One region of the Exiguobacterium sp. ERU653 genome, then DNA from elsewhere that is predicted to be linked to it. Evidence: riboswitches for the same ligand, from Rfam matches in the RefSeq annotation. Region 1 holds a riboswitch; each other region holds the start of a gene.

What was found. A riboswitch is a leader RNA that binds a small molecule or an ion and turns the genes downstream of it on or off. The one in region 1 is predicted to bind S-adenosylmethionine.
Region 2: another riboswitch for S-adenosylmethionine. It lies ahead of KNO95_RS10180 (Na+/H+ antiporter NhaC family protein); the one in region 1 lies ahead of metK (methionine adenosyltransferase).
Region 3: another riboswitch for S-adenosylmethionine. It lies ahead of msrA (peptide-methionine (S)-S-oxide reductase MsrA); the one in region 1 lies ahead of metK (methionine adenosyltransferase).

The regions. Positions count from the first base shown of each region.
Region 1 is NZ_JACSKV010000001.1:1,200,831-1,204,041, reverse strand. Features, by position in the region: gene pckA (phosphoenolpyruvate carboxykinase (ATP)) at 1-700, opposite strand, end outside; SAM riboswitch class I at 1,023-1,142, shown strand; gene metK (methionine adenosyltransferase) at 1,276-2,484, shown strand; gene KNO95_RS06190 (hypothetical protein) at 2,524-3,045, opposite strand; gene KNO95_RS06185 (GNAT family N-acetyltransferase) at 3,210-3,211, shown strand, end outside.
Region 2 is NZ_JACSKV010000002.1:34,817-38,027, reverse strand. Features, by position in the region: gene KNO95_RS10185 (TVP38/TMEM64 family protein) at 1-392, shown strand, start outside; gene KNO95_RS10180 (Na+/H+ antiporter NhaC family protein) at 410-1,693, opposite strand; SAM riboswitch class I at 1,761-1,856, opposite strand; gene KNO95_RS10175 (GGDEF domain-containing protein) at 1,955-3,211, opposite strand, start outside.
Region 3 is NZ_JACSKV010000001.1:826,509-829,719, forward strand. Features, by position in the region: gene KNO95_RS04265 (amidase family protein) at 1-876, opposite strand, end outside; gene KNO95_RS04270 (hypothetical protein) at 990-1,151, shown strand; SAM riboswitch class I at 1,196-1,295, shown strand; gene msrA (peptide-methionine (S)-S-oxide reductase MsrA) at 1,363-1,887, shown strand; gene KNO95_RS04280 (DM13 domain-containing protein) at 1,988-2,509, shown strand; gene KNO95_RS04285 (hypothetical protein) at 2,653-2,898, shown strand; gene KNO95_RS04290 (class I adenylate-forming enzyme family protein) at 3,122-3,211, opposite strand, start outside.

The DNA of each region.
Region 1 (3,211 bases):
CAGTTCCCGACAACCCGAAAAAGAGAGCCGTTTCGTTCGCATCATTGACATTTGCCGAACAGTGCATCGATAACACGTTTTGTTCAGGCAACAAGAAGTTCATGACGGAGAAGATTGATTTTTTAATTTCACCACCGTATTCTGTTCCCCCGATCAGAATTGTACGTTTGGCGAATGAAACGAGAATGAATGTCTCTGAGTTTGTGCCATCGACCGCAGGGTCTGCTTTATAACTCGGTGCATAAATGACCGTAAACGGGTCGAACGCACCTTTCGTCGGCCATTCACGTAAGAAGAGTTGTTTAGCGAATAGACTGTGCCACGCATACTCTGTGATGGCACGAACGGGTAAAGTGTAGTGTTCATCCGCGCCAGCCGCAGCTTCAAGATAGTAGAGCTTATCTTTCTTCTCTAAGTGATTGAGTACTTTTTCAAGAAGTGCTGAAAACTTCTCTTCAGCGATTGGTTGGTTGACCTTCCCCCAATCGACAAGGTTGTTGCTGACTTCATCTTGTACGACGAATTTGTCTTTCGGTGACCGTCCGGTAAAAGCACCGGTGCTGACAGATAATGCCCCGTCTTTTGTCAGTACACCTTCACCATTTTGAATGGCTTCTTCTACCAGCTCTGGAACCGTCAAGTTCCGTAACATGTCGGTACCATTAATTAATTCTTCGATTTTCAGGAGCGTTGTCGCCATCCTGAATCCCACCTTTCCCCTAAATAGATGTGGATGAAATCCGCATACTTCCGCAATCAAGATTAATTAGTATGACATTTTTAATTATATGTGACACACTAATTAAAAACAAGCATTTCTTCTCTATTAAGTAAGCGCTTTCTTACAAGGATAGTTTAACACATTCTCTTATCACAAGGTGTTAAAAAAAAGAAACGAAATAAAAAAATGGTTGACGATTCACAAACAGAAATGTTTAGCAAGTCTGTGAAAAAAATACGAATTCGTTCAATTCCCTTGACATAATCGGATGTCATTTATATGATGGTTTTCGTAACGGATACTCTTATTCTGAGCGGTGGAGGGAACAAGGCCCTACGAAGCCCAGCAACCGTCCGACATGAAGTCTTGTGCGGAAAAGGTGCTATCCTGAAGCGAAGCCATTAGCTTCGAACGATAAGAGGGTAAGGAAGAACGATTCAACCTTTCCCCATGTATGTCATCGGGGGGAGGTTTTTTTCATTACCGTCCCAAAGCAACGCGTAAGGGGAACGAGTACCGTCCACATATCACCCTTATTATAGGAGGTTTTTTGAATGTCAAATTTGAACCGTCGACTTTTTACTTCAGAGTCGGTTACTGAAGGACATCCAGACAAAATTTGTGATCAGATTTCTGACTCGATTTTGGATGCCATTTTAGCGGAAGACCCGAATGCCCGTGTTGCGGCAGAAACGTCTGTCACAACAGGTCTTGTACTCGTAGCTGGTGAAATCACAACGTCAACTTACGTGGATATCCCGAAAGTTGTCCGTGAAACGATCCGTGAAATCGGATACACACGTGCGAAATATGGTTTCGATGCTGAAACATGTGCAGTCTTGACATCGATTGACGAACAATCGGTCGATATCGCGCAAGGTGTAGACCAAGCCCTTGAAGCTCGTGAAGGTCAAATGACTGAAGAGGAGCTTGATGCAATCGGGGCAGGAGACCAAGGTCTCATGTTCGGATACGCAACAAACGAGACACCTGAACTCATGCCCCTCCCAATCTCGTTGGCACACAAGTTGTCACGTCGTCTTGCGGAAGTACGTAAGAACGGTACGCTTGAGTACCTCCGTCCGGATGGGAAAACACAAGTAACGGTTGAGTACGATGAGAATAACAACCCTGTTCGTATCGATACAATCGTTATCTCGACGCAGCATGCAGAAGAGATTACACTCGAGCAAATTCAAGAAGACTTGAAAAAATATGTCATCGAAGCAGTCATTCCGGCTGAACTTATCGATGCTGAAACGAAATACTTCATCAACCCGACTGGTCGCTTCGTAATCGGTGGACCACAAGGGGATGCAGGTTTGACAGGACGTAAAATCATCGTCGATACGTACGGTGGATACGCTCGTCACGGCGGTGGTGCATTCTCTGGTAAAGATCCGACAAAAGTTGACCGTTCAGCGGCATACGCAGCCCGCTATGTAGCGAAAAACATCGTTGCAGCAGGACTTGCGGATAAAGCGGAAGTACAACTCGCGTATGCGATCGGGGTTGCACACCCTGTATCAATCGCTGTCGATACATTCGGCACTGGAAAATTGAGCGAAACAGAACTCGTTGAACTCGTTCGTGAGAACTTTGACCTCCGTCCGGCAGGTATTATCAAAATGCTCGACCTTCGTCGCCCGATCTACAAACAGACAGCAGCTTACGGTCACTTCGGTCGTACAGATGTGGAACTCCCTTGGGAGCAAACAGATAAAGCAGCAGTTCTTGAAGAAGGCGCGAAGCGTTTCGCGTAATCAAAAACGACCTTTCCGCGGAAAGGTCGTTTTTTTGGTTCATGTAGTTGATGGTGTCTGTTTATTTTCGTCTGACTCAGAATCGTTGGAAGTTGTTTCTTGTCCGAGAGCTGTATCTTTCGCTTCGACGACCTTCTCACCGATATCTTGTAAATCAGACTTGGCTTCTTGTGCTGTATCAACGATTTTATTGACGTCTTCTTTAACTGTATCTACTTCTCCGACGACTTTTTCATATACGTTCTGAACGTCTGTAGATACTTCCTGAATTTTGCCGGAAGCCGTCTTCACTTGTTCAATAACCTGTGAGGCTTTACCAGCAGGGTCTTGTTTCATTTCATTGACAATGCCGCCGACCGAAGATTTTGCGCTCGAGAGGGATTGTTTCGTATGATCTCGATTCGAGGAGCTAAGTAATGCGAGAAGACCACCGACAAGTGCACCGAGTAACATGCCGGTCACGACGTTGATTTTCGGACTTCCCGCGTTCATTTGGTCAAATTGACGATTTGGGTTCTCTGTTTGTTCGACTTTCGGGTCATGCTCTAATTTTGGTTCCATGTTGTTCCACTCCTTCATTTGATTGGCATTGCTAGTTTTATACCCAAGTCGAATGCTAAGATAACGTTTTCTAATGAATCGTCATGAAAAAGAAATGTAGTGCAGGATAAAAACACTATGATAGGGAATGATACAAATAGATTGGCCTAAAGGGGGAAGCGATCAT
Region 2 (3,211 bases), on a different contig from region 1:
CACGATGGCTTGAGAAGCATAAGACGGCGATATATTGGTTAGAACGAATTAATCACATGAGCCCGATTTCGCTCGGGTTCTTATATTCACTCCCGTTCATCCCGGTCAGTTTGATTACCTATTTACTGGCGCTCATCCAAATGAAGCTCCGTACGTTCATATTAGCAGCGGGATTTGGTAAACTGCTCGTCGTCGTCATTTTCTCTGTCATCGGAGACCAGTGGGAAGAATTTATTCAAAGCCCGTTTCGCTTGTCGATGCTCGGTCTGCTCTTAGTCATACTATGGGCCATCAGTCGAGGGCTTGAGGAAGTGCTCAAGCGACGGGCGTTCAAGAAACGGAACGAGCAATTGAAACAAGAGATGGTGACCAAACGACAAACACCCCTTTGAGAAAGGGGTGTTTTCGCTTATGACTGTTTTTTAAAGCGCGGGAAGTTGAAAGCAATGGCAATCCCTCCGCAAATAAAGAGGAGGAACGGATAGAACATGAACGGGACGAGGTCAGGCGATGCCGTCTCCGTCAACTCTGCGGCAATGAGGAGTTGTGCTCCGTATGGGAGAATCCCTTGTACGCCGCACGAGAAGATGTCGAGCACGCTAGCAGACTTTTTCCGTTCGATGTCATATTCGTCTGCAATGTTCGCTGCAAGCGGTCCGGCTACGAGAATGGAAATCGTGTTGTTCGCCGTCGCCACGTTTGTCGCACTGACAAGACCGGCGATACTCCATTCAGCACCGGCCCGTTTTTGGATGCGTGACGTCAAGGCATCACGTAAATATGCGAGACCGCCGTTATGTGAAATGAGTCCGACAAGTCCGCCCATGAGTAACGTCAAGAACGAGATTTCGGCCATGCCGATCATCCCGTCCGCAATGGCTGTCACAAACGCTGTCACAGATAAGCTTCCGTCAAGTAGACCAATGATACCCGTGAGCGTAATCCCACCTAACAAAACGAGAATGACGTTCAGTCCTGTTAACGCTAGTCCGATCACCGCGAGATACGGAATCAGTTTATACCACTCAAATGCAGCGACATCGACAGTCGATTCACCGTTCGATAAGACGGCGAGTAAAATGGTTGTGATGATTGCGGCCGGTAACACAATCCAGAAGTTCGTTCGGAACTTATCACGCATATTCGTCCGTTGTGTCCGCACAGCAGCGATGGTCGTATCTGAGATAAACGAGAGGTTATCCCCGAACATCGCACCCCCGACGACCGCTGCCGCAGCGATGGCGACGTTGACACCACTCTCTTCATGTATACCGAGTGCGATTGGTGCAAGTGCAGCAATCGTCCCGGTCGACGTTCCCATCGCCATGGAGATGAAGGCGGCAATGACGAAGAGCCCGCTCAAAAGAAGCGATGGTGGTAAGAGAGTCAACGCAGCGTTGACCGTTGCATCGATGGCGCCGATTGATTCAGCGACGGTTGAAAATGCGCCGGCCAGTAAGAAGATAAAAATCATAATGATGATTCCCGGATTGCCGGCTCCTTGAGCGATGCGCTCGACGGTTTGGGTAGCATTTCCTTTTGTCATGAATGCTGCAACCATCAAGGCGATGATGGCCGCAACGAGGACTGGAAACTTATAAAAGTCCCCGTAATAGACACCCGCTCCGATGAAGAAGAGTAAGAAGACGAGCAACGGCAAGAGTGCCCATTTGTTTGCTGTTGGTTGTTCCAAAATAATCACCTCATTAAAAATAAAAAGGACCCTTTTCTGAGAAAAAGGTCCTTCGTGCGAAATACCCTTTTCATCTTTCGAGCAATACGCCCGCTGGATTTGGCACAGGTTCCCCGCTGCCGAGACTTCACAGGGCCAGTCCCTCCGTCTCTCTCGATAAAAAGTTAGTCTATTCCATTATCAAACACGTTCCTTAACGTACCTGTTTCGAATCTAGTTGTCAACTTAAAAACTCCCCAATTCGATGTGAGAAAGGGGAGTTTACGTCGTTAAATTGTTGAAGTGTGCCACGCGGTTACGTCCTGCATATTTCCCACCGACATACAGCGCGCGGTCTGCGTTTCGAATCGTATCATCTAGACGCTTATTTCCAAACGCTTCAATCGTATCGACTCCAATCGACGTGGTCACAGAAATTTCGTGTTGGTCGACACAAAATGGTTTTGCTTCGATTTGGTGACGAATGCGCTCTGCGACTTCAATCGCTTGGGTCATATCACACTGGTTGAGGAGTAAAATGAATTCTTCCCCGCCATATCGTGCGGCAAAATCATCTGTACGAAGTACTTGTCGAATTCGTCGCCCGAATTCTTGTAACACGTGGTCACCGACTTGATGTCCATACGTATCATTGATTTTTTTGAAGAAATCAATATCGAGCATGGCGACCGAAATCGGATACATCGAGATATCGGATATTTGTTGAATCCCATATTCATAAAATGCGCGTGCATTTGCGAGAAGCGTCAAACTATCCGTCCGGCTCTCGGTATAGAGACGGTCTCGTTCATGACACCGACTGATGGTCCGATTGAACGACTTTAAGAGTTTGATGATTTCCTGCTGAATGATTTTTGGATATCCATAAACCGGCTCGCCGGTCATGACAATCCATGTACGAATTCCTTCTATTTCTTCCGAGCGGACAGAGACGAAGCTATGATAGTCATTATGGAAAGCATCGGAAAGTGAGGCATCCCATTCAAATCGCATCTCATAGTCGAGGACGGGGTCATTCGGTTGACTGATGTCGAGTAGTGCGTATACGACTGGTCGATCGATTGGTTGACGTGTCTTCAAATCAAAGTAGAGTATACGATCGAACAATCTGAACTCGACATATCCTTCATCGTAGTGATTCAATTGTTCACACTGACTTAAAAAAACTTCGATGGCTTGCGCCTCACTCTGTGACAAGGAGACGGCTTCTTTTGCTTCATCGTATTGTTCGATCAACGATTTGAATGCATCTTGCCGCTCTTTTTGAATGAGGAGCCGCTTAATAAAAAATGTTAATGCAGCCGCGATGCTACTGACGACAAGTAGATTGGTCTCTCGGAACAACGCCGCCGCTAAAATGAAGATCAAACTGACGACGTACGTATAAAATGCAATCTTCATAAAGTCGCTCAAGGCGATGTCGACACGGAACCACCATTTCACCTGATATTTTTGGAACACGGTGTTTAAGAAAATTGCAAGAAACAGTCCGGCGAGTGGAACAAAAGATTCCTGTGA
Region 3 (3,211 bases), 370 kb from region 1:
TAGCAACTGGATTGCCTGTTCATACAATCCGACTTCTTCGTCTGAAATGTCCGGTTTGACGAACCCGACGCGCATCCCGACCGCCTGCCTCACGTCGAGACATGTCACGTAAGGGGGGCCGACCGGTGTCTCAAGAGTCGCCGGATCCGATTCATCCTCACCACACATCGATTGTAAGGAGATGACCGCATCACGAAGCGTACGCGCCATCGGTCCTGCCGTATCTTGAGAACGTGAGATCGGAATGATTCCGGAGCGGCTGATCAATCCGACGGTCGGCTTGATCCCGACGATGCTGTTATGGACACTCGGATGGACGATTGAACCGCTCGTCTCGGACCCTACCGCAAGAAGAGCGAGGTTCGCCGCGACCGCAGAAGCCGACCCCGAACTTGATCCCCCGACATTTAACGCGTCGCCATATGGGTTCATCGTCTGTCCACCGACGGCACTCCATCCGTTCGGCATACCTTCCGTTAAAAAGTTCGCCCACTCGGACAGGTTCGCCTTCCCAAGGATAATAGCCCCGTCAGCCCGTAACCGTTTGACGAGCTCGGCATCTCGACCGGCGAAATGATGTCGCATCGCGGCGGCACCCGCTGTCGTGCGCATCAGACCGTTCGTCTCGATGTTGTCCTTGATCAAGACGGGAATACCGAGTAGCGGTTTGCGTACTCCTTTTCGGTAGGCTCGGTCTGCCGCCTCTGCTTCGAACAGGGCGTCTGGATTGACTTGAATGACGGCGTGAAGCCGTTCATTATATGTCGCAATCCGTCCTAAATAATAGGCGGTCACGTCTCTCGCCGTGAATTGTCCTTCTTTATACCCACGATGCGCACGTTCAATCGTCAGTTCATGTAATTGGATTTGTTCCATCATACATTCCTCCTTTATCTCTCCCCTTTTATTCGTGCTCTATGTCTGATTTCCTTTTCGTATCGCCAAGTCGATGTGTTCTTGTTACACTTAAGAAAAAACAGGAGGTTCCTATGACACGATCCTACATATTCGTGTTGCTAGCTGTGTTCGGTCTATTTTTCATACAGCTATACGGTGAAAATGTGCCTTATGGTACACCCATTTCCATCGCTTTGATTGGATTCATCATCGTCTTGACTGTTTTTCAGTTGAAACGAAAACCGAATCATTGACGAATGTATTTTGAGGGTGATATGATGCTCTCACCAACTACATATCGATATCAAGAGTGAACGAGAGATCTGGCTCCGCGACTTCACAGCAACCTGCCTTAGGCAAGGTGCTACGACCAGCAAGGGAAACCTTGGACGATATGACGAAAGCGCTCATGTCATCCGACGTGAGCGCTTTTTTGTTGAATGACGATTTGGAGGGAACGACAGAATGGAAAAAGCAACATTCGCAGGTGGCTGTTTTTGGTGTATGGTGACACCATTTGAGGAATTACCAGGGATTGAAGGCATCATATCCGGCTATATGGGTGGACAAGTCGCCAATCCGACATATGAACAAGTAAAAACCGGGACGACGGGGCACCTTGAGGTCGTTCAAATCACATATGATCCAGCATTATTCTCGTATGAACGTCTCCTTGAACTGTATTGGATTCAGACCGACCCGACCGATGACGGTGGTCAATTCCAAGACCGGGGACCTCAGTATGCCCCAGCTATCTTCTATCACACGGAAGAACAACAAGTCGCTGCTGAGACGAGTCGCGATGTGTTGGCAGCGAGTAGGCGCTTCACGGCCCCGATCGTCACGAAAATCATTCCAGCAACGACGTTCTTTGCTGCAGAAGACTACCATCAGGACTATCATAAAAAAAATCCGAAGCATTATAAGGAGGACCGGGCCATCTCGGGACGCGACGAGTTCATCGAGGAGAAGTGGACCGAGACAGCATGATGTTCAACTGACGCGAATTGAATGATTCGCGTCTTTTTATAAGCCCATGAATCGGGAAAAGGAATGTAACGATTCAAACACCTGAAAAGGAGGATTATATATGAAGACTCGTACAAAAATCATCATCGGAATCATCGGTATCGCCATCATAGCCATCGCCTGGTGGCTGATCTCCCCACTATTTTTAACAGAGACGGTCGACGAAGGGTTGCCACCGACAGCTGTCGAATCACCAGCCCCTGAAGAAGAAGCGGGAGAAGAGACGTCTGAGACACCGGAAGCACAACCGAGTCCAACCGAAGTAGCGGGTGTGTTCATGGACGGGGAGAAAAATTATGAGACGACCGGGACGATCCGCTCGGTCGAGGCAGAAGACGGGACATATCTCCGATTTGAAGAGTTCGAGACGACGAACGGTCCAGACTTATTTGTCTATTTGACAAAACCAGGTCAAGAGACGACCGAAGGCGTCAGTCTAGGGGCTCTAAAAGGGAATATCGGGAATCAAAACTACTTGGTCCCTAAGGATGTGAATCTAGAAGAGTACAACACCGTCGTCATCTGGTGCCGTGCGTTCAGCGCGACGTTCGGGACGGGAGAACTGACTGGAACAAGTGAATGAATTGACTGCAGGGCGGCTGAATGAATCGGCCACCCTCTTTTCATTTGAAATCGGCTAAAAAATAAAGACCAATCATCCAACATCAATTGTGTATATGCTATCATATATGTAAATAAGTGTAATTTCATTGAGGAGGGTCGATCATGGAGCAGACATTGCCACAACTATACAAACACTACTTTTGGAAGCGATTTTTTCTATTTTTCATTCCATTGATGGTGGTCGGCATACTATCCGAACCGATGATTATTCAGAATCCATTCGAAGAGCTCGAAGACTATGGAGCATTTGTGTTTTTCTTGGCAATTTATATCCTTGTACTCGGTGGATGGGCAGCTTTTATGACGTCGATGATGTGGCGGATCAAACAATTCAAATTGAAAAAGTAATCTTATTATCTATCTGTGGTTCCTACGTTTCGATTCATAACGATTTAACTATCCTTCTTTATTAACGATGCAACATGTTTAATAAACGATAATGTAATGATTGTCAAAAGAATGATCATCACATCTACCTTGAGATTCAAAAATATGGCATAAAACAATGGCTAAAAACGAAAAAACAAAAAGTAAACCATCCACTTTTATTATTTGATTCGCTCCTAAATATCTATTCATCTGCACGAGTGATCGTTTTAAGTCGTTTTCTGTCTAACTTTCCAACCTCTGTATAAGGCAACGCCTCCAAGAATACGATTTC